4 regions of the Metabacillus rhizosphaerae genome follow, and region 4 is predicted to be linked to each of the others. Evidence: riboswitches for the same ligand, from Rfam matches in the RefSeq annotation. Region 4 holds a riboswitch; each other region holds the start of a gene.
The links. Region 4 has a riboswitch for thiamine pyrophosphate ahead of tenI (thiazole tautomerase TenI). Riboswitches for the same ligand answer to the same signal wherever they lie in the genome.
Positions count from the first base shown of each region.

Region 1: another riboswitch for thiamine pyrophosphate. It lies ahead of thiC (phosphomethylpyrimidine synthase ThiC); the one in region 4 lies ahead of tenI (thiazole tautomerase TenI).
Region 2: another riboswitch for thiamine pyrophosphate. It lies ahead of WCV66_RS21890 (acetylornithine deacetylase); the one in region 4 lies ahead of tenI (thiazole tautomerase TenI).
Region 3: another riboswitch for thiamine pyrophosphate. It lies ahead of thiM (hydroxyethylthiazole kinase); the one in region 4 lies ahead of tenI (thiazole tautomerase TenI).

Region 1 is NZ_CP147403.1:4,476,851-4,481,502, forward strand. Features, by position in the region: gene WCV66_RS21710 (MOSC domain-containing protein) at 407-1,054, shown strand; TPP riboswitch at 1,349-1,464, shown strand; gene thiC (phosphomethylpyrimidine synthase ThiC) at 1,601-3,358, shown strand; gene WCV66_RS21720 (YmaF family protein) at 3,495-3,884, opposite strand; gene WCV66_RS21725 (processed acidic surface protein) at 4,237-4,652, shown strand, end outside.
Region 2 is NZ_CP147403.1:4,509,166-4,513,817, reverse strand. Features, by position in the region: gene WCV66_RS21900 (hypothetical protein) at 1-456, opposite strand, end outside; gene WCV66_RS21895 (bile acid:sodium symporter family protein) at 737-1,717, shown strand; TPP riboswitch at 1,839-1,941, shown strand; gene WCV66_RS21890 (acetylornithine deacetylase) at 2,106-3,383, shown strand; gene tenA (thiaminase II) at 3,495-4,169, shown strand; gene WCV66_RS21880 (ABC transporter ATP-binding protein) at 4,162-4,652, shown strand, end outside.
Region 3 is NZ_CP147403.1:4,718,423-4,723,074, reverse strand. Features, by position in the region: gene WCV66_RS22840 (YjiH family protein) at 1-119, shown strand, start outside; gene WCV66_RS22835 (Glu/Leu/Phe/Val family dehydrogenase) at 304-1,533, shown strand; TPP riboswitch at 1,557-1,666, shown strand; gene thiM (hydroxyethylthiazole kinase) at 1,927-2,733, shown strand; gene thiE (thiamine phosphate synthase) at 2,754-3,413, shown strand; gene WCV66_RS22820 (APH(3') family aminoglycoside O-phosphotransferase) at 3,639-4,394, shown strand; gene WCV66_RS22815 (GNAT family N-acetyltransferase) at 4,459-4,652, shown strand, end outside.
Region 4 is NZ_CP147403.1:5,427,909-5,432,560, reverse strand. Features, by position in the region: gene mgtE (magnesium transporter) at 1-158, shown strand, start outside; gene WCV66_RS25715 (monovalent cation:proton antiporter family protein) at 258-2,105, shown strand; TPP riboswitch at 2,188-2,298, shown strand; gene tenI (thiazole tautomerase TenI) at 2,391-3,011, shown strand; gene thiO (glycine oxidase ThiO) at 2,995-4,113, shown strand; gene thiS (sulfur carrier protein ThiS) at 4,119-4,322, shown strand; gene WCV66_RS25695 (thiazole synthase) at 4,327-4,652, shown strand, end outside.

The DNA of each region.
Region 1 (4,652 bases), 950 kb from region 4:
GAAATCCTATTAACACTAAATATAAACGAATCTTTTACCACTATTCCAATTTATAATATTTCTTTATTGATTTTAAAAAAATCAGAAAAAATATACACCAAACACTTTACAATAGGATAAAATATCCGATAATAGAATTACTAGGACTTTTCCACCTAGTAAAGCTAAGTGCGAGGTGGTCATTATGATTTCGATTGATTCTGTAATCGAAGAATACCGAAAAAAAAATGTTAATTACCGCAAAAGAAAATGGGATAGACTCGCATCTAACATTAATTGCAAGCCAAAACCTAGACTTACAAAAAAAAGATTAAATAATTTTTTATTACATCAATAAGTAACTTATTGATGTATTTTTTTGTAAAATCAAATTAATAACACCACAATTATAAGGATGTGAACTAGGATGACATCACAAATTATTTGGCTAAGCAAAGGAACACCAAAAACTTTATCACATAAAGGCATCGAATACCGTTCTGGAATTTCTAAAGATCCGGTTGAAAGTTTAGAGGTAACTTTTGAACGTATTACCGGTGATGATGTTGAAAACCATAAATTTCATGGTGGATCTGAAAGAGTCATATGTGTATATCCATATGAACACTACGCATTTTGGAAAAAAACATATGGTACAACATTACCAAAAGCAGCTTTTGGTGAAAATCTGACTTTAACAAATATGCAGGAAACCGAAGTTTGTATTGGTGATATTTTTCAGATTGGAGATGCTGTTTTACAGATCTCACAAGGTAGATTTCCATGCTCAACGATTAATAAACATACAAACATCAATACATTGTTAAATAAGATAGTTGAAAAAGGCTACACCGGATATTTCTTTCGTGTATTAAAAGAAGGAATCATAACATCTCATTCGGATATCAAAATTCTTGAAAAACATACTAAACAGATCTCCATTGCAACCATTCACAATACATATTTTCATAATAAAAAAGATCTTTCGCAAATCGAATACATACTTTCACTTGATGAACTATCTTCTGAATGGAAAAATCGGATGATAAAGCTTTATGATCAATTGAAAGCTTAAAAAAGCGCAAGTCCCTTGATCAGCCTCGGGCCAATAAGACGCAATGAATAGAAGACGTTCTTTGTCTTCAATTCATTTGTGGCTTATACCCAATAGGGTCTAGTCGCTGGAGCCAGACACCAAAACTAAGTACAAAATTTTATACTTTTCTTAGCTGGAATTAATTAAAAAGCTTCCTTCTTCATTTAGAAGAGTCTACTAGTCTAATAGGATCAATATCATCCTTTTTCAAAATATTACGTTGACTAGTCACTTATTTATGATATAGTTAAAAATGATTTTAATAGTATTACCATTTTCTACTAGGGGAGTCCAATAGCCTGGACTGAGAGAGGAACGCGATTGAAGTTCTTTGACCCTTCGAACCTGATCTGGATGATACCAGCGTAGGGAAGTAGTAAGAGTTGATAAGGGGCTACTAGCGTATCTTTCTCCTTACAATTATTACTTACACCGATCGGGTTCTGAATTTCAGAACCCGTTTTTTATTTGCCTTCTGCTGTTTCTGAAAGAATTCATGTTCATTCACTTTTAAGGAGGAGAATCATGAAAATTAATATCAAACAGCCATTTCCAGGAAGTAAAAAGGTTTTTGTACAAGGAAGTACACCAGACATTCAAGTACCAGTAAGAGAAATTTTTCAAGGAACAACACAAAATACATATGGTGAAGAAGCTAATCCACCTGTTCAAGTGTATGATACGAGTGGTCCTTATACAGATGCAACTGCTGAAATCGATATTCGAAAAGGTTTGCCACGGATTAAAGAGAAATGGATTCTGGATCGTAATGATGTTGAACGATATGAGGGACGCATGGTAACGCCTCAAGATAATGGCTATAAAACAGCTAGTAAGCAATCAAATTTAGAACTATTTCCATCACATAACATAATGCCGTTAGTAGCAAAAAAAGGAAAAAGCGTCACACAGCTACACTATGCTCGCAAAGGCATTATCACTCCTGAAATGGAGTTCATTGCAATAAGAGAGCAAATGGAACCTGAATTTGTTCGCCAAGAAGTAGCTGCAGGACGTGCAATTATTCCTTCTAATATCAATCATCCAGAAAGTGAGCCGATGATTATTGGCAAGAATTTTCACGTGAAGATCAACGCAAATATTGGAAATTCTGCTGTTTCTTCATCTATTGAAGAAGAAGTGGAAAAAATGACGTGGGCAACACGTTGGGGTGCTGATAATATTATGGACCTATCGACTGGTAAAGATATTCATACAACTAGAGAGTGGATTATCCGTAACTCCCCTGTTCCAGTGGGGACTGTCCCTATTTACCAAGCATTAGAGAAAGTAAACGGTATAGCTGAAGATTTAACGTGGGAAGTATATCGGGACACGCTCATTGAACAGGCTGAACAAGGTGTTGATTATTTTACAATTCATGCTGGTGTCCTCCTTAGATACATTCCCTTAACAGCAAAACGTACAACTGGAATTGTTTCAAGAGGTGGCTCTATTTTGGCCCAATGGTGTTTAGCCCATCACCAAGAAAATTTCCTATATACTCATTTTCATGAGATTTGCGAAATTTTAACAAAGTATGATATTTCAGTTTCACTTGGTGACGGCTTAAGACCTGGTTCAATTGCAGATGCAAACGATGAGGCACAATTTGCTGAGCTCGAAACATTAGGTGAATTAACTGAGATTGCATGGAAGTATGATGTCCAAGTTATGATTGAAGGACCTGGACACGTCCCAATGCATTTAATTAAAGAAAACGTAGAAAAACAGCAGGAAATCTGTAAAGAGGCTCCGTTTTATACATTAGGGCCATTAACAACTGATATTGCCCCAGGATATGACCATATTACATCAGCCATCGGTGCAGCGATGATCGGCTGGTTTGGAACAGCGATGCTTTGCTATGTAACCCCAAAAGAACATCTTGGCTTACCAAACAAAGAAGATGTTCGCGAAGGGGTCATCGCTTATAAAATTGCTGCACATGCTGCAGACCTGGCCAAAGGGCATCCTGGTGCACAAAATCGTGATGACGCCCTGTCAAAAGCACGCTTTGAATTCAGATGGCATGACCAATTTAATCTTTCATTAGATCCTGAAAGAGCACTGGAATATCATGATGAAACATTACCGGCTGAAGGAGCTAAAACAGCCCACTTCTGTTCAATGTGTGGACCTAAGTTCTGTTCAATGAGAATCTCACAAGATATTAGACAAATGGCAAATGAAGGCACACTATCCGAACAAGAAATTCTCACTAAAGGAATGGATGAAAAATCCAAGGAATTTATCGAGGGTGGATCTGCTATTTATCGATAATCCAGAAATCCGAAAAGAGGGCTTACTACTGCCCTCTTTTCTAATAAATTTTCAAGCACATTTCTCTATCAATTACCATTGTGAAATTTCTGTGACCTGAGGCAAATAATATAGAAAATCATCTAACCTAATGAGGTTAAAAATAAGGATCTTCTCCGACAATATCCAGTGTTTTCCCTTTAAACCAATGATCGTGCTTAGGCCGATTCGGATCACCATATTTTACTCCGCCGAATTTTACCTCAAGTGGTTCATCGTAATTATAGTACGTTCTCATTTCAAATTCATGATAATGACTACCATCTGCTAAAGGGATCGCAGGACCTGTTTTCCCATAAAAACGATGATAATGCTTGTTTTCAAAGGAGGTAACCCCACGATACATATGAATATGTCGATCAAAGCTATTACCATTTACTGATCTTGTATAGCCTTCAATTGTATGATAATGGGCTTTGGTATCAGTTGTTTTTGCAAAAAAGCGATGGGCATGGTGAGGCTTTTTTGCGCCAATTATAAAACTCATAAACATCCCCCAAATAACCTTTTAAATCTTTTTATGTGAGATGAAAGTAATTGGAAAGTTGTCTTACATCCCTATCTTTCATGTCAATGACATAAGTATCTATGTCAAATACAATATAACTCTATTTTTCATCAAACTATTCTAACACTTTTCCTTATGTCTCAAAATAAAACCAAACATGTCTTTTTTCTTTTTTAGACTCATTAGTAACTTACTTATTTATTAATTATCTTCCGCTAAACTTACTTTCCTCCTCCTATTTCATACTATTATTTTCTATTACCAGTAGAATAATAAAAAAAAAATCACAAATAATACCAGCATAAACCAACAATTCGGAGGAACGTGAAGCATGAAAAAAGGATTAATCTTAAGCTTTTTATTCATATTTATTGTCCAACAAACAGCTTTTGCAGCACTGCCACAAGATCAAGTAGATCAAATACTATCAGAATTAGGATGGACTAATCATGATCTAACTGAATATCTTGATTATTACGAGCTATCTATTGATGACTTTGAAACAATTGAAGATCTAAAAAGCATGCTCGGAACACCTATAACTGATGAAAATTTAGCAGATTTATTAATTCAACATGAAATTACAAGGTCTGAGCTAGATATTTTATTAGCAGAGTTTGATGAATCCGTAGAAGATTATTTATTTATTGAAGACCTCGATATTGCTCTTATTTTTTATTTAGGCCATGACGAAGAGATGGCAGAACTAGAGGAATTCATGGCTTTAATTGGCTTAACAGATGCAGA
Region 2 (4,652 bases), 920 kb from region 4:
TTTACCTGTTCGATGTGTCGTGCTTCCTGCAAAATGAATGCAAAAATGACCAGGAAATCCGTTCTGAAGAGCACCTGCACCATGTGGCATTCCATGCATAGAAGCAGGAATTAAGCTGCTGTCATGTGCTAAAATTAAAACGGCTCTACGGTGCCAACTCCATGTTCCATTATAAATAGCCTTCATTATCTTTGTGTCTTTTTTAGTTAAAGGCTGAACATCAGCATGACCACTTCCTGCTCTCCTTTGAACATCAAAGCTCATACCGCTTTCCACATCGATCACAGTAAATGTCGATTTTCTTGGAAGTGACTCGTCTATAGAATCCCAATTTTGCATGTCAATTTGAAAGCTTATTGGAGATGGAGGATATTCGACTGTTGATGCATATGTATGTTGATGATCAAGTGAAAACAGTAGCAAGTATAAAATGAAAGTTAATAAAGTATATTTCACAGCTAGATGTCAACTCCGATATTTTGTAGATACATCTATTTTGTGTATTTTTTGTAATAAAATAGCCTCAAAAAAATGGAAAATTTAGTATCAACTTTTCTGACCCATAGAAGAGGAATAGGAGCAGAGTAGTTTTAATGGAGGATCACGAAAGTGTACCTGTAGTTTTCATTAGTTTTAAAGAATGTGCATCTTTCAATACAATTAATCACTTGTTCCTTCTAAAATTTGTTACAATTGCATATACATAGGTTTCATCATTAGAATAGGAGAATGCATCATGCTTCAAACCGTAAATCGGCAGCTTGAAAGGTCTATGCCATTCATTACGCCAGTGAGTGTTATTCTCGGTGTTTTATTTGCCGATCATTTACTAATTTTCTCATTTTTAATTCCCTGGATTTTTGCATTCATTACGTTTTCAGGAAGTCTCAATTCTAATTTTGCTTCACTAAAAGGAGTTATTAAAAGTCCACTTCCATTACTCATTATTCTATTACTATTGCACATCGTGATGCCAGTGATCGCTTGGTTTGCAGGGCATTTTCTCTTTGCAAATGATCACTTTACTGTTACTGGATTGGTGTTAGCTTCTGTAATTCCAACTGGGATTACTAGTTTTATTTGGGTCACAATATATAAGGGGAACATTGCCTTAGCCTTATCAATAATCTTATTTGATACAATACTTTCCCCATTCCTAGTGCCGCATACACTTTCATTTCTTGTTGGGCAGAAGGTAGAGATCGATACTTTTTCAATCATGAACGGGTTGATATATATGGTGGTTCTTCCTTCCATAATAGGTATGTTCATAAACCAATTATCAAAAGGGAAAAGTGTAAATGTCGGCAAAACATTAGCACCGTTTTCTAAATTAGGGCTAGCTTCTGTAGTCATGATTAATGGTGCAGTTGTTGCCCCTTATTTAAAAGTGATTACAAGTAAGTTAGTTGTTATTGCGATAACTGTTTTTATTCTCGCTTTTATAGGGTATCTTCTAGCTTGGTTAGTGGGGAATTGGTTAAACAGAGATCGAGAAACGAAAGTAGCATTGATCTTTACTGGTGGAATGCGCAATATTAGCGCCGGTGCTGTTATCGCAGTTCAATATTTTCCACCTGCAGTTGCGGTTCCTGTTATAGTTGGAATGTTGTTTCAACAAATTTTAGCTTCTATTTTTGGTTTTTTATTTAAGAAGATTGAAGATCGACAAGTCCATACTAGAAAACAGCTTGCTGACAATGTAAGTGCTTCATAGTATTGATTTAAGGTCATGTTATGTATGAAAATCAAGCAGATAAATGAATTCTGTTGCTAAATATAACATATTGTGTTAAAAATAATGTAATCAATCTAATCGTTATTTGATAATTTAATAGATTCACCACTAGGGGGGCTTTATGAAGCTGAGAGAGACCAATGTCTTGACCCTTATTACCTGATCTAGATAATACTAGCGTAGGGAAGAGGTGTTTGAAAATAAGCGCGAAAATGAAAGAGTTATTTTTTACAAGCGTTTGTACATATATTGTTCATTCAAACCACTTCTTACCAAGAGAAGTGGTTTTTTTATGTTCAAATTATGGTTTCACCTACATGATTAGGCAATTTGCCTGATTTTGCACTACTTAAAAAGGAGGCATAACATGACAAAGGAAATTGATCTGCTTGTAGAGCAAATTGATGTAAGAAAAGATGAACTTATTGAATTACTTAAAAGGCTGATTGAATATAAAACACCTGCACCCCCTGCAAGAAACACAATGGAAGCACAGCAGTTTGTTGCTAACTTTTTAAGAGAAAATGGCTTCTCCATCGATATGTGGGATGTTTACCCAAATGATCCGAATGTTGTAGGTTTTCTAGAAGGTAAGCAAGCTGATACTTTTAATAGCTTGATCATTAACGGACATATTGATGTTGCTGAGGTTAATGAGGATGAGAAGTGGGAAGCTAATCCGTTTATTCCTATTGTAAAAGACGGCGCAATCATCGGTCGTGGTGCATCAGATATGAAGGGTGGTTTAGCTGGTGCTCTGTTTGCTATTAAGCTTTTACATGAAGCAGGAATTGATCTGCCAGGTAGCTTAACTTTTCAGTCTGTTATTGGTGAAGAGGTTGGTGAAGCAGGAACACTTGAATGCTGTAAGAGAGGGTATACGGCAGATTTCGCTGTTGTCGTGGATACAAGTGATTTACATATACAAGGCCAAGGTGGTGTGATTACTGGCTGGATTACGGTTAAGAGTTCACAAACCTTCCATGATGCAACAAGAAGACAAATGCTTCATGCTGGTGGAAAGCTATTTGGCTCAAGTGCTATAGAAAAAATGATGAAAATAATCCATGGACTGCAGGAGTTAGAACGCCATTGGGCAGTGATGAAAGGCTATCCAGGATTTATTCCGGGAACAAATACAATTAATCCGGCAGTTATCGAAGGTGGTAGACATGCTGCATTTATTGCAGATGAATGTCGACTTTGGATTACTGTGCATTATTATCCAAATGAATCTCATGAACAAATCATAAAGGAAATTGAGGAGCATCTACTTCATGTAGCTAAAGCTGATCCATGGCTTCGGGAAAATCCGCCGACATTTGTATGGGGTGGGAAGTCAATGATCGTTGATCGTGGTGAAATCTTCCCTTCATTAGAGGTTGATCCTACCCACCCTGGTGTGAAACAACTAGCGTCTGCTCACCAAGGAATTATAAATAGTAAGGCAGTTGTTGATGTTTCTCCAACAGTAACAGATGGTGGTTGGCTTGGTGCTGCTGGAATTCCAACAGCAATTTATGGACCAGGAAACTTACAAAATGCACATTCGGTAAATGAGCAGGTTTCAATTGAACAGCTTATCGAATATACGAAAGTTATTTTAACGTTTATATATGAATGGTGCCATACGAAACGCACTTGAAAATAGGGGATGAAGTGACACTACCAATAGTGTAAAAGTATCTTCTATCCATGTACGACTACCCTAGGCAAAATCAAGGTGTTTTAGGCTTATCTAATAGGAGGTAATTTAATGAAGTTCAGTCAAAGACTTTATGCAAAGGTTCTACCGATATGGAATCGGAATCATACCCATCCATTTGTCCTTCAAATGGGGGATGGAACATTAGAAAAGGAAAAGTTTCGCTTTTACATGATTCAGGATTATATATATTTAATTGAATATGCAAAGGTTTTTGCATTAGGTGCAGTGAAGGCAACAGACCTTGAAACAATGGGGAAATTTGCTGCATTACTTCATTCTACACTGAATGAAGAAATGGAACTTCATCGTCAATATGCAAAACGATTCGATATTTCTGTTGAAGAGCTTGAGACAGCAAAACCGTCACCAACAACATTGGCTTATACACATTACATGCTCCATGTTAGTCAAAATGGAACACTTGCTGAGCTTGTTTCCGCACTACTTCCATGCATGTGGAGCTATTGGGAGATTGGTAAAGAGTTAAATCAACGAAAAGGTGCAAGTGACAATGAGTTTTATGGTGAGTGGATAAGTATGTATGCTTCAGATGAGTTTGGTCAGCTTGCTACATGGTGTATTGACTTAATTGATCAATTAGCTGAAGGAAAGCCAGAATCAGAGCTTGAGAAACTGGAGGACATTTTTCTTAATACAACTCGTTTTGAATATATGTTTTGGGATATGGCCTACCAAGAAGCGATGTGGCCGACAGATGAATAAGTCAGCCTTAACGTTTCAAAATGTTAGCTTTCACTATGAAGAAGGAAATAACCCGATCCTCCAAGACTTTGATATACATATTAGCAAAGGTGAGTTCGTGAGTATAATTGGACCAAGCGGTTGTGGGAAAAGTACATTATTTAAGTTAGTCACAGGGTTAGAACAACCCACAGAGGGTGAGATTTTTCTAAGGGATCAGTTGGCTACTAATCGTCTTGGGCAGGTTGGCTACATGCCACAGCAAGATTTGCTTTTACCTTGGCGGACAATTATCGAAAACGCTTCCCTTCCATTAGAAATAAAAGGAATTAAAAAGCGTGAAGCACATCAGCGGGTTCTTGAATTATTTGAGGCATTTGGCATAAAAGGTATTGAAGACTGTTACCCGAGTGATTTATCAGGAGGGATGAGGCAAAGAGTTTCGTTTTTACGTACTATTTTAACTGGTTCTCAAGTCTTACTGTTAGATGAGCCTTTTAGCTC
Region 3 (4,652 bases), 710 kb from region 4:
TACCATGTATTGTTTCGACAGAGATTCCTATTTCGATACCCAAGTTGATCATTATTTGGATTGAACGTGTAATTCTTACACTTATCATCGTAACACCACTTGCATTTATCTTGTTCTAGTAAGGGAAGAAAAGATTTAAGGGCTTCCTTTAAGGGATCGCCCCTTCCCTTTTATATAGGTTACAAAAATATTCAAGGATTTTCTCATTAAATTACATATACATAAGAGGTGTATTGCATGAAAGCGCCAGCCCCTGTAAATCGTCATCACACTGAAAAACCAGAGCATAAGCAAAGTGAATCCATGGATCTATTATGTTCAACACAATCAATCATAAAAGCTGCAGTAAAAAGGTTAGGGTATACCGAGGAGATGTATGAATTATTAAAAGAACCACTTAGAGTGATCACGGTGCGTATTCCAGTACGCATGGATGACGGTTCAATTAAAATTTTTACAGGTTACCGTTCTCAGCATAATGATTCAGTAGGCCCAACAAAAGGCGGTGTTCGTTTCCATCCAGAAGTCAATGAAGATGAGGTAAAAGCATTATCGATTTGGATGAGTCTAAAGTGTGGGATTACAAATCTTCCTTATGGCGGTGGGAAGGGTGGGATTATCTGTGACCCAAGGAATATGTCGTTTGGCGAACTTGAGAGATTAAGTCGTGGATATGTTCGTGCAATTAGCCAAATAGTTGGCCCGACTAAAGATATTCCGGCACCAGATGTATATACAAACTCGCAAATTATGGCATGGATGATGGATGAGTATAGTCGCCTTCGTGAATTTGATTCCCCAGGCTTTATTACAGGAAAGCCGCTTGTGTTAGGTGGTTCACAAGGTCGTGAGACAGCAACTGCTCGCGGTGTAACAATCTGCATTGAAGAGGCAGTCAAGAAAAAGGGAATTAGCTTACAAGGAGCACGCATTATTGTTCAAGGCTTTGGAAATGCAGGAAGCTTCTTGGCAAAATTCATGTATGATGCTGGAGCGAAAGTAATTGGTATTTCAGATGCAAATGGTGCTCTTTATGATTTAGATGGACTTGATATTCCTTATTTACTTGATCGTCGTGATAGTTTTGGGACAGTGACGAATTTGTTCTCTGATGTTATCACGAATCAGGAATTACTAGAAAAGGAATGTGACATTCTTGTCCCTGCTGCTATCTCTAATCAGATTACGGCACAAAATGCAGATCGTATAAAAGCAAAGATCGTAGTGGAAGCAGCAAATGGACCCACAACCTTAGAAGCAACAAAAATTTTAGATAGTAAAGAAGTTCTCCTTGTGCCTGATATCCTAGCAAGTGCGGGTGGTGTAACGGTCTCTTACTTTGAATGGGTTCAAAATAACCAAGGATATTATTGGTCAGAGGAAGAGGTTTCAAGGAAACTTCGAAAAGTAATGGTTGATTCATTTGCTGCTATATATTCTATGTCACAGTCGCATAAAGTTGATATGCGATTAGCAGCATATATGGTAGGGGTTCTCCATAGTATTTTCATAACCCTTGTTTTTTTCCTCTAGATTAAGTAAACTACCTGTAAATTCAATTTTTTTTCGGGGGCTGGTGGAAACCGGCTGAGATTGCAATTACGCCATTGCTGACCGTGATAACCTGTTGGATAATGCCAGCGTAGGGAATGTGATTGGGGAACTAAGAGCACTTTGCGAAGGTAGCGAAGTGCTTTTTTGATGTAATGATGGGGGCATAATGATGGGGACAGTCCCTGCAAAGCAAAGAGGGACAGTCCCCAAATAGTAAAAAGGACACTCCTCCATAACTTTCGAGAGAGTATTTTTAAGCAATAGAGACGCTTCGACTAACTAAGAGGGACAGTCCCCACCCAACTATTGGGGACTGTCCCCAAAAATGTCCCCCAAAAAAGTTATCCCCCAAAAAATAGAAAGGACAAAAAAATGATAAACAAACAAATCATAAGTACTTTAGAAAAAGTGAGAAAGCAAAATCCGCTTGTCCATAATATTACAAATGTTGTTGTAACTAATTTTACAGCAAATGGTCTATTGGCATTAGGTGCTTCACCCGTCATGGCATATGCGAAGGAAGAAGTGGCAGATATGGCAAAGATCGCGGGTGCATTAGTATTAAATATTGGCACGTTAACGCCTGATGAAATTGAGGCAATGTTAATAGCAGGAAAATCAGCGAATGAACATAACGTTCCAGTCATATTTGATCCTGTTGGTGCAGGGGCCACGCCTTATCGAACTGCAACAGCACGTCGAATTATAGAAGAATTATCGATTTCAACCATAAGAGGAAATGCAGCCGAGATTGCAAATGTAATTGGTATCGAATGGACTATTAAAGGTGTTGATGCTGGTGAAGGACATGGTAATACAGTAGAATTAGCACAAACAGCGGCAAAGCAGCTAAAAACGACGGTAATTATTACTGGGAAGGATGATGTGATGACAGATGGTAGCAAAACTTTTGTTGTTCACAACGGTCATCCAATTTTAACAAAAGTAACAGGAACAGGGTGTTTACTTAGTTCTGTAATTGGTGCGTTTTCAGCTATTGAAAAGGATCTGCTCCTTGCAGCAGTATCAGCGCTTGTTACATATGGAATTACTTCTGAGATAGCAGCAAATCTTACAGAAGAAAAGGGTCCAGGAAGCTTTCAAATTGAATTTCTAAATCAATTATCTAAAGTTTCCTCTGAAGATATCAGTAAATATGCTAGGGTTGATAAACTGTAGTTGGCAAGGAGAGGGTGTTTGTGACAAGAATTTCAACAAAGGACATGCGTGATTTACTGCGAGTATATTTTATTATGGGCAGTACTAATTGCCAATTGGACCCTAAACATGTGCTAGAGCAAGCAATCAAAGGTGGAATTTCGTTATTTCAGTTTAGAGAAAAAGGCAACGCTGCTTTTACAGATGAAGAAAAGTTTCACTTTGCTCAGGTATTACAAAGCATTTGCAAAAAACATATGATTCCATTCATAGTTAACGATGATGTGGAGTTAGCCTTAGCACTTAATGCAGATGGTGTTCATATCGGTCAAGATGATGAATCAGCAGAAGCAGTCAGACGAAAGATTGGGGACAAAATTCTTGGGGTTTCTACTCATAATCTGATAGAAGTTGAAAAAGCAATTGCCGAAGGAGCAGATTATGTAGGAATTGGTCCTATCTATTCCACGGAAACAAAAGTGGATGCGAAAGCTGCTCAAGGTACGAAGCTAATTCTAGAGGTTCGAAACAAGGGTATAAATGTTCCTATCGTTGGGATTGGTGGGATTACCTCAGAAAATGCAGCTCCTGTAATGAAAAGTGGGGGTAACGGTGTATCAGTCATTACAGCGATTAGTCTTTCAGCAGACCCAGCAAAAAGTGCTAGAGAACTGAAAGAATTAATTGACTCACTAGGTTAAATATTAATAAAACGAAGACAGCATAACTTTAATTAGTGATGCTGTTTTTTTATGGAGGAATATTGAGTATTGTAGTAGAAAGGTTTATACCATAAATTTATCATAGTTAAAAGTGACGAATTTAATAAAGACTCTGACAACTATCCTTAAATATTGAACTGTCTTTTATCGTTGCAACGTAAAATAGTATAGAGAAAGTAGTGAACAAAGATGATGCATCTTCCAATGACATTAACGAAATTAGTTAATGGCTACACATGGGAGCAGATAACGATCGGGCTCTCTGAATCGAAAACCTTCCTTTTGAAAACCAATAACCACAATCAATATTTAAAGATACAATCGATCAAGACAATTGAAAATCTACAAGATGAAAAGAATCGCTTAGAGTGGTTACAGGGGAAGCTCCCTGTACCAAAGGTTCTTCAATATGAAAAAGATGAAGAAAATGAATATCTATTACTTTCAGAAATAAAAGGAAAAGATGCCTCCAACCAATTCTATGAAAACAACTTACCGCAGTTAATGAAATTGTTGGCTATAGGTGTGAAAATGATGCATGGGATAAGCATCAAAGACTGCCCTTTTAATGAGAAATTAGAGAAAAAAATAGAAGAAGCGAGGCGGAGAGTTAAGAAGGGGCTTGTGGATGAAGAAGATTTTGATGAGAAAAGAAGTGGTAAAACAGCCAAGCAACTTTTTCAGGACCTTATCATAAAGAAACCTGTAAATGAGGAATTGGTCTTTACTCATGGCGACTATTGCCTTCCAAATATCATAATGGACAATGATAAAGTCAGTGGCTTTATTGATATGGGGCGAGCTGGAGTTGCTGATAGACATCAGGATTTGGCTTTGGCAATAAGAAGTATAAGGTATAATTTTGGCGAGGATATGGTTCCTTTTTTTCTAAATGAGTATGGTTTTGAAGTTGATGAGACAAAAATCGAATATTATCAACTTTTAGATGAGTTTTATTGACTAAGAGTAAATTTGGTTCCATTCAATCTATATCAGCATCTAGCTATAGGGGGTGTAAGGTAACATGTTTTCAGATCTAGAACTAATGGAAATTCAGGCCGAGGTTTTATTTCAATATGATATATCTGGACGTATGGAACAAATAAATGATCCTCTAAAAATGAATGCTCCCTTATTCTTTCTTGGACGAACAAAAGATGGAAATGTTACAAAATTTCATTCAGCTCTATCTAATACGAAAATAGACGAGATAAAAAA
Region 4 (4,652 bases):
TTGCGACGATTGCAGGGGCCTTTATCCCGCTCATCATGCACAGATTAAAGGTAGATCCAGCGGTGGCGTCAGGTCCTTTTATTACAACAATTAATGATATCATTAGTATTTTAATTTACTTTGGCATGGCTACTTTGTTTATGCAATATTTAATTTAGTGGTTATAGAAGAGTTAACATTTTACATGAAGCTTTTACTTTGTTTTAATAAAGAAACACTTTTGGTGAACGATATCAAATAGATAAGGGAGGGATATGATGCATGGTGCATCCGTAACTTCATTAGTAATAGTTATCCTTGCGGCATTTCTAACACCTATTTTGTTACACCGCTTAAAAATGAACTTTATGCCAGTTGTTGTTGCTGAAATCATTGTCGGATTAATAATTGGTAAAAGTGGCTTCAATGCCGTATCAGAGGATATGTGGCTTGAAACACTGTCAATGCTTGGTTTTATTTTCTTAATGTTTTTAAGTGGTCTTGAAATTGACTTTTCAGCATTCGCTGGAGGTAAGAAGAAGGAAAAGCTTCCTTCAGGAAAAAATGCTCCAAATACATTTTTAGTATCGAGTGTCATTTTTGCAGGGATTTTTGTTTTATCATTACTGCTTTCCTATTTCTTTGTCTTGATCGGCTTAATGGATAATGCCTTCTTAATGACGCTGATTATTTCGACGATTTCACTAGGAGTTGTTGTACCGACCTTAAAGGACGCCCAAATTATGAAATCAAATATCGGGCAAATTATCCTTCTAATAGCTGTTATTGCCGATTTAGTAACGATGGTTTTACTTGCTGTCTTTGCGTCAGTTTATGGTGGAGGAGACAGTAACACGTGGTTATTGTTAATTCTGTTTGGAGCGGGTGTTTTACTATATTTCTTAGGGAAATCCTTCAAGAATCGTTCATTTATTGAAACGATGTCAAAAGGAACAATTCAAATTGGCACGAGAGCTGTATTCACACTTATTATTGTGTTAGTAGCTATCTCTGAAACAATTGGTGCTGAAAATATCCTAGGAGCTTTCTTAGCAGGTGTATTAGTTTCACTTTTATCTCCAAATAAGGAAATGGTTCAAAAGCTTGATTCCTTTGGTTATGGATTTTTAATTCCAATATTTTTTGTAATGGTTGGAGTAGACTTAGACATCTGGGCATTATTTAAGGATCCGAAGATCTTTTTATTAATTCCTTTACTTATTATTGCCCTGCTAATTTCGAAGATTGTTCCAGTGCTTTACTTAAAACGCTGGTATGATATGAAAACAACTCTTGCATCAGGTTTTCTATTAACCTCAACACTTTCATTAGTGATTGCTGCAGCAACAATTGGGGAAAGAATGGAGATTATTACTTCTGAGATGTCAGGTGCTCTCATATTAGTTGCCGTTATCACGAGTATAGTCACACCGATATTCTTTAAAAAGCTCTTTCCAGTGCACAAAAATGAAAATCCAAAAATTAAAGTTGCTTTTATCGGTGCGAATCAAATGTCATTACCTGTAACAAGAGAGCTAAACCCAGATTTATATGAAACAACGATTTATCATATTCAGCAAGATAAACTTGATAAACAAATTTCTGAATCATTATTTGAAATAAAAGAATTAAAAGATTTTCAGGTTGAGACGTTAAAGGAACAAAATGCGTTTGAGGTTGATCTGATAGTCGTTGCAACAGGTGATGAAGAAAGAAATGCTGAAATCGCTCTGTTTGCAAAAGATGAACAAGTGAATCGTATCATTGCCAGTGTGGCTTCACCTGAATTAGATGGAAAAATGAAGGAACATGGTATTGATGTTTTCTCTACATTGCTATCTACAAAAACAATGTTACGAGCGCTTATTGAAGCACCAAGTGTAATGCGGATTATTACAAACCAAGAAACAATGCTTTATCAAATAAACTTAAACAATGCAAAATATGATAATATCTTGTTACGTAACTTCCCGTTCACAGGAGATATCATTTTCGTTCGAATCTTTAGAGGAAAGGATTCGATTGTTCCTCACGGGGATACTGATTTAAAGCTTGGTGATCGTCTAATTGTTACAGGCTCAAGAGAGTATGTGAAGGAATTAAAACGAGAGCTTGAGCTTATCTGATTTTCAAATGTATTATCTGAATGTTTAAGAAGTTTTCCTTGAAAGTTAAAAAACATTTGGTATGATAGATATAAGTCAATAATAAGACCGCTAGGGGATCCCCAATAAAGGGGCTGAGATGAAAGTGTTTCTTTTTAAACCCTTATAACCTGATCTGGTTTGTACCAGCGTAGGGAAGTGGATTACGGCATAAAACAACTATGTATGTAAACCACTTTCTTACCCGGAAAGTGGTTTTTTTATATTTTAAGGAATTGCATAAGAAAATGAATTAAGGTGAAAAAGTTGGAGATTCATGTCATATCTGACGGGAAACAGACAGTTTGTGAATTAACAAAACGAATAGTAATGATTCACGATAAAGTAGATTATATCCATATACGTGAAAAAACGAAATCAGTATCGGAAATACTGGAGATTGTCTCGATCTTACTAAATAACGGAGTACCAAAGAGTAAGCTAGTTATTAATGATCGACTTGATGTAGCACTTTTGCACGAAATTCCTAATGTTCACTTACCAGGACATAGCTTTCCTATCGAAAAGGTAAGACGAATGAACCCTGATTTAAGGATCGGTCGATCTGTGCATTCTCTGCAAGAAGCAATTGAATGTGAAAAAGCAGGTGCGGATTATCTATTATTTGGGCATATTTTTCCAACAAATTCAAAACCAAACCTAGCTCCTCGAGGGGTACAACAAGTAGCTGAAATATGTCAAAGTGTAAGAATTCCTGTTATTGCAATAGGTGGAATTATTCCTAATAACATACCAAAGCTATCAGGGATGAATTTAAGTGGCATAGCGGTTATGTCCTATGTAATAGCAAGTGACAATCCAAAGAATGCATTACAAGAATTAAGATTGAGTTTAGTAGAGGTGAGAAACCGTGAAAACACAGTTTGAGGTAGGAATCATTGGTGGTGGTATCATTGGTCAATCGATCGCCTATCAATTAGCAAAAGAAGGCGTATCTGTCCTTATTTTAGAAAGTAATAAGATAGGGAATGGTGCGACAAGTGCTGCAGCTGGTATGCTTGGTGCAAATTCTGAGTTAGAAAATAATGATGCATTTTTTCAATTTGCTAAAGAGAGTCAACAACACTACCATGTATTACGTGATGAACTTTCACAAATATCACAGATTAATATTCAGTTTGTAGATAAAGGGATGTATAAGCTAGCGATGACAGATGCTGAGGCTTCTGCTTTAAAAGATGTTGTGAAGTATCATGAATCAGTGGAATGGCACTCAAAAGAGGTAGTACTAGAGAGTGAACCCACTCTATCAGCAACAATTAAAGGTGCACTTTACATACCAGAGGACGGACATGTGTCACCATACCATGTTTGTGCAGCATTTTCAAAGTCTGCTAGATTACTAGGAGCAACGATTTTAGAGAATACACCAGTACATGAAATAAAGAAAACAGTAACGAATGAGTACACTCTATCTACTCCGGTCACTGATTTTGTATGTAAAAACATTGTCATCGCAAATGGAGTTTGGAGTGGACATTTCTTTAAGAAATTAGGTTTAGATGCTGGAATAACTCCTGTAAAAGGGGAATGTCTGTCTATTAAAAGCAATGATATAGGCTTGGAGAAAACAATTTTTTATGATCATTGCTATATTGTACCAAAAGGTGATGGGAGATTTGTCATTGGTGCGACGATGGTTGAGGATGATTGGAGTACAGTGCCAACAATTGCTGGAATCCAATCACTCATAGAAAAAGTAACACCGATTATACCTAGCATTTCTTCAGCACAACTTATTGATACATGGGCAGGCTTAAGGCCACAAACAATTGATGGAAAACCTTACATTGGTCAACATCCTGAAGGTGAAAATATTTATTTTGCAACTGGCCATTATCGAAATGGTATCCTATTAGCACCGAAAACAGGGTTGATGATTAGAGATCTTATTTTAAATAGGAAACAAAATGAAGACTATGTGAAGGCATTTTCAGTTAATAGACTTCAAGTGCAAACAATGAGGTGAAAAAGATGAGCATTAAATTGAATGGTGAAATCGTAGAATTAAGTGGTGACATTCAGACGATTCAACAGCTATTAGCTTTTTATAAGCTAGAGGATCGACTTGTCATTGTCGAGCATAATCGAGAAATTATTTTAAAAGACCAATATGAATCAACTGATATACAGAACGGTGATGAAGTTGAACTTGTTCATTTTGTAGGAGGAGGATGATAACATGTTAAAAATTGCTGATAAAACATTCCAATCAAGATTATTATTAGGTACAGGTAAATATCCATCATTTGAGGTTCAAAAGGAAGCTGTAGCACAATCTGAGTCTGAAATCTTAACCTTTGCTGTTCGTCGAATGAATATTTTTGAAGAATCACAACCAAACTTTTTAGAACAGCTTGATGTTTCAAAGTATACTTTACTACCTAATACTGCTGGGGCTAAAACAGCTGAAGAAGCAGTAAGAATTGCTAGACTTGCAAAAGCATCAGGCTTATGTGACATGATAAAAGTAGAGGTAATTGGCTGCTGGCGTTCATTACTTCCTGA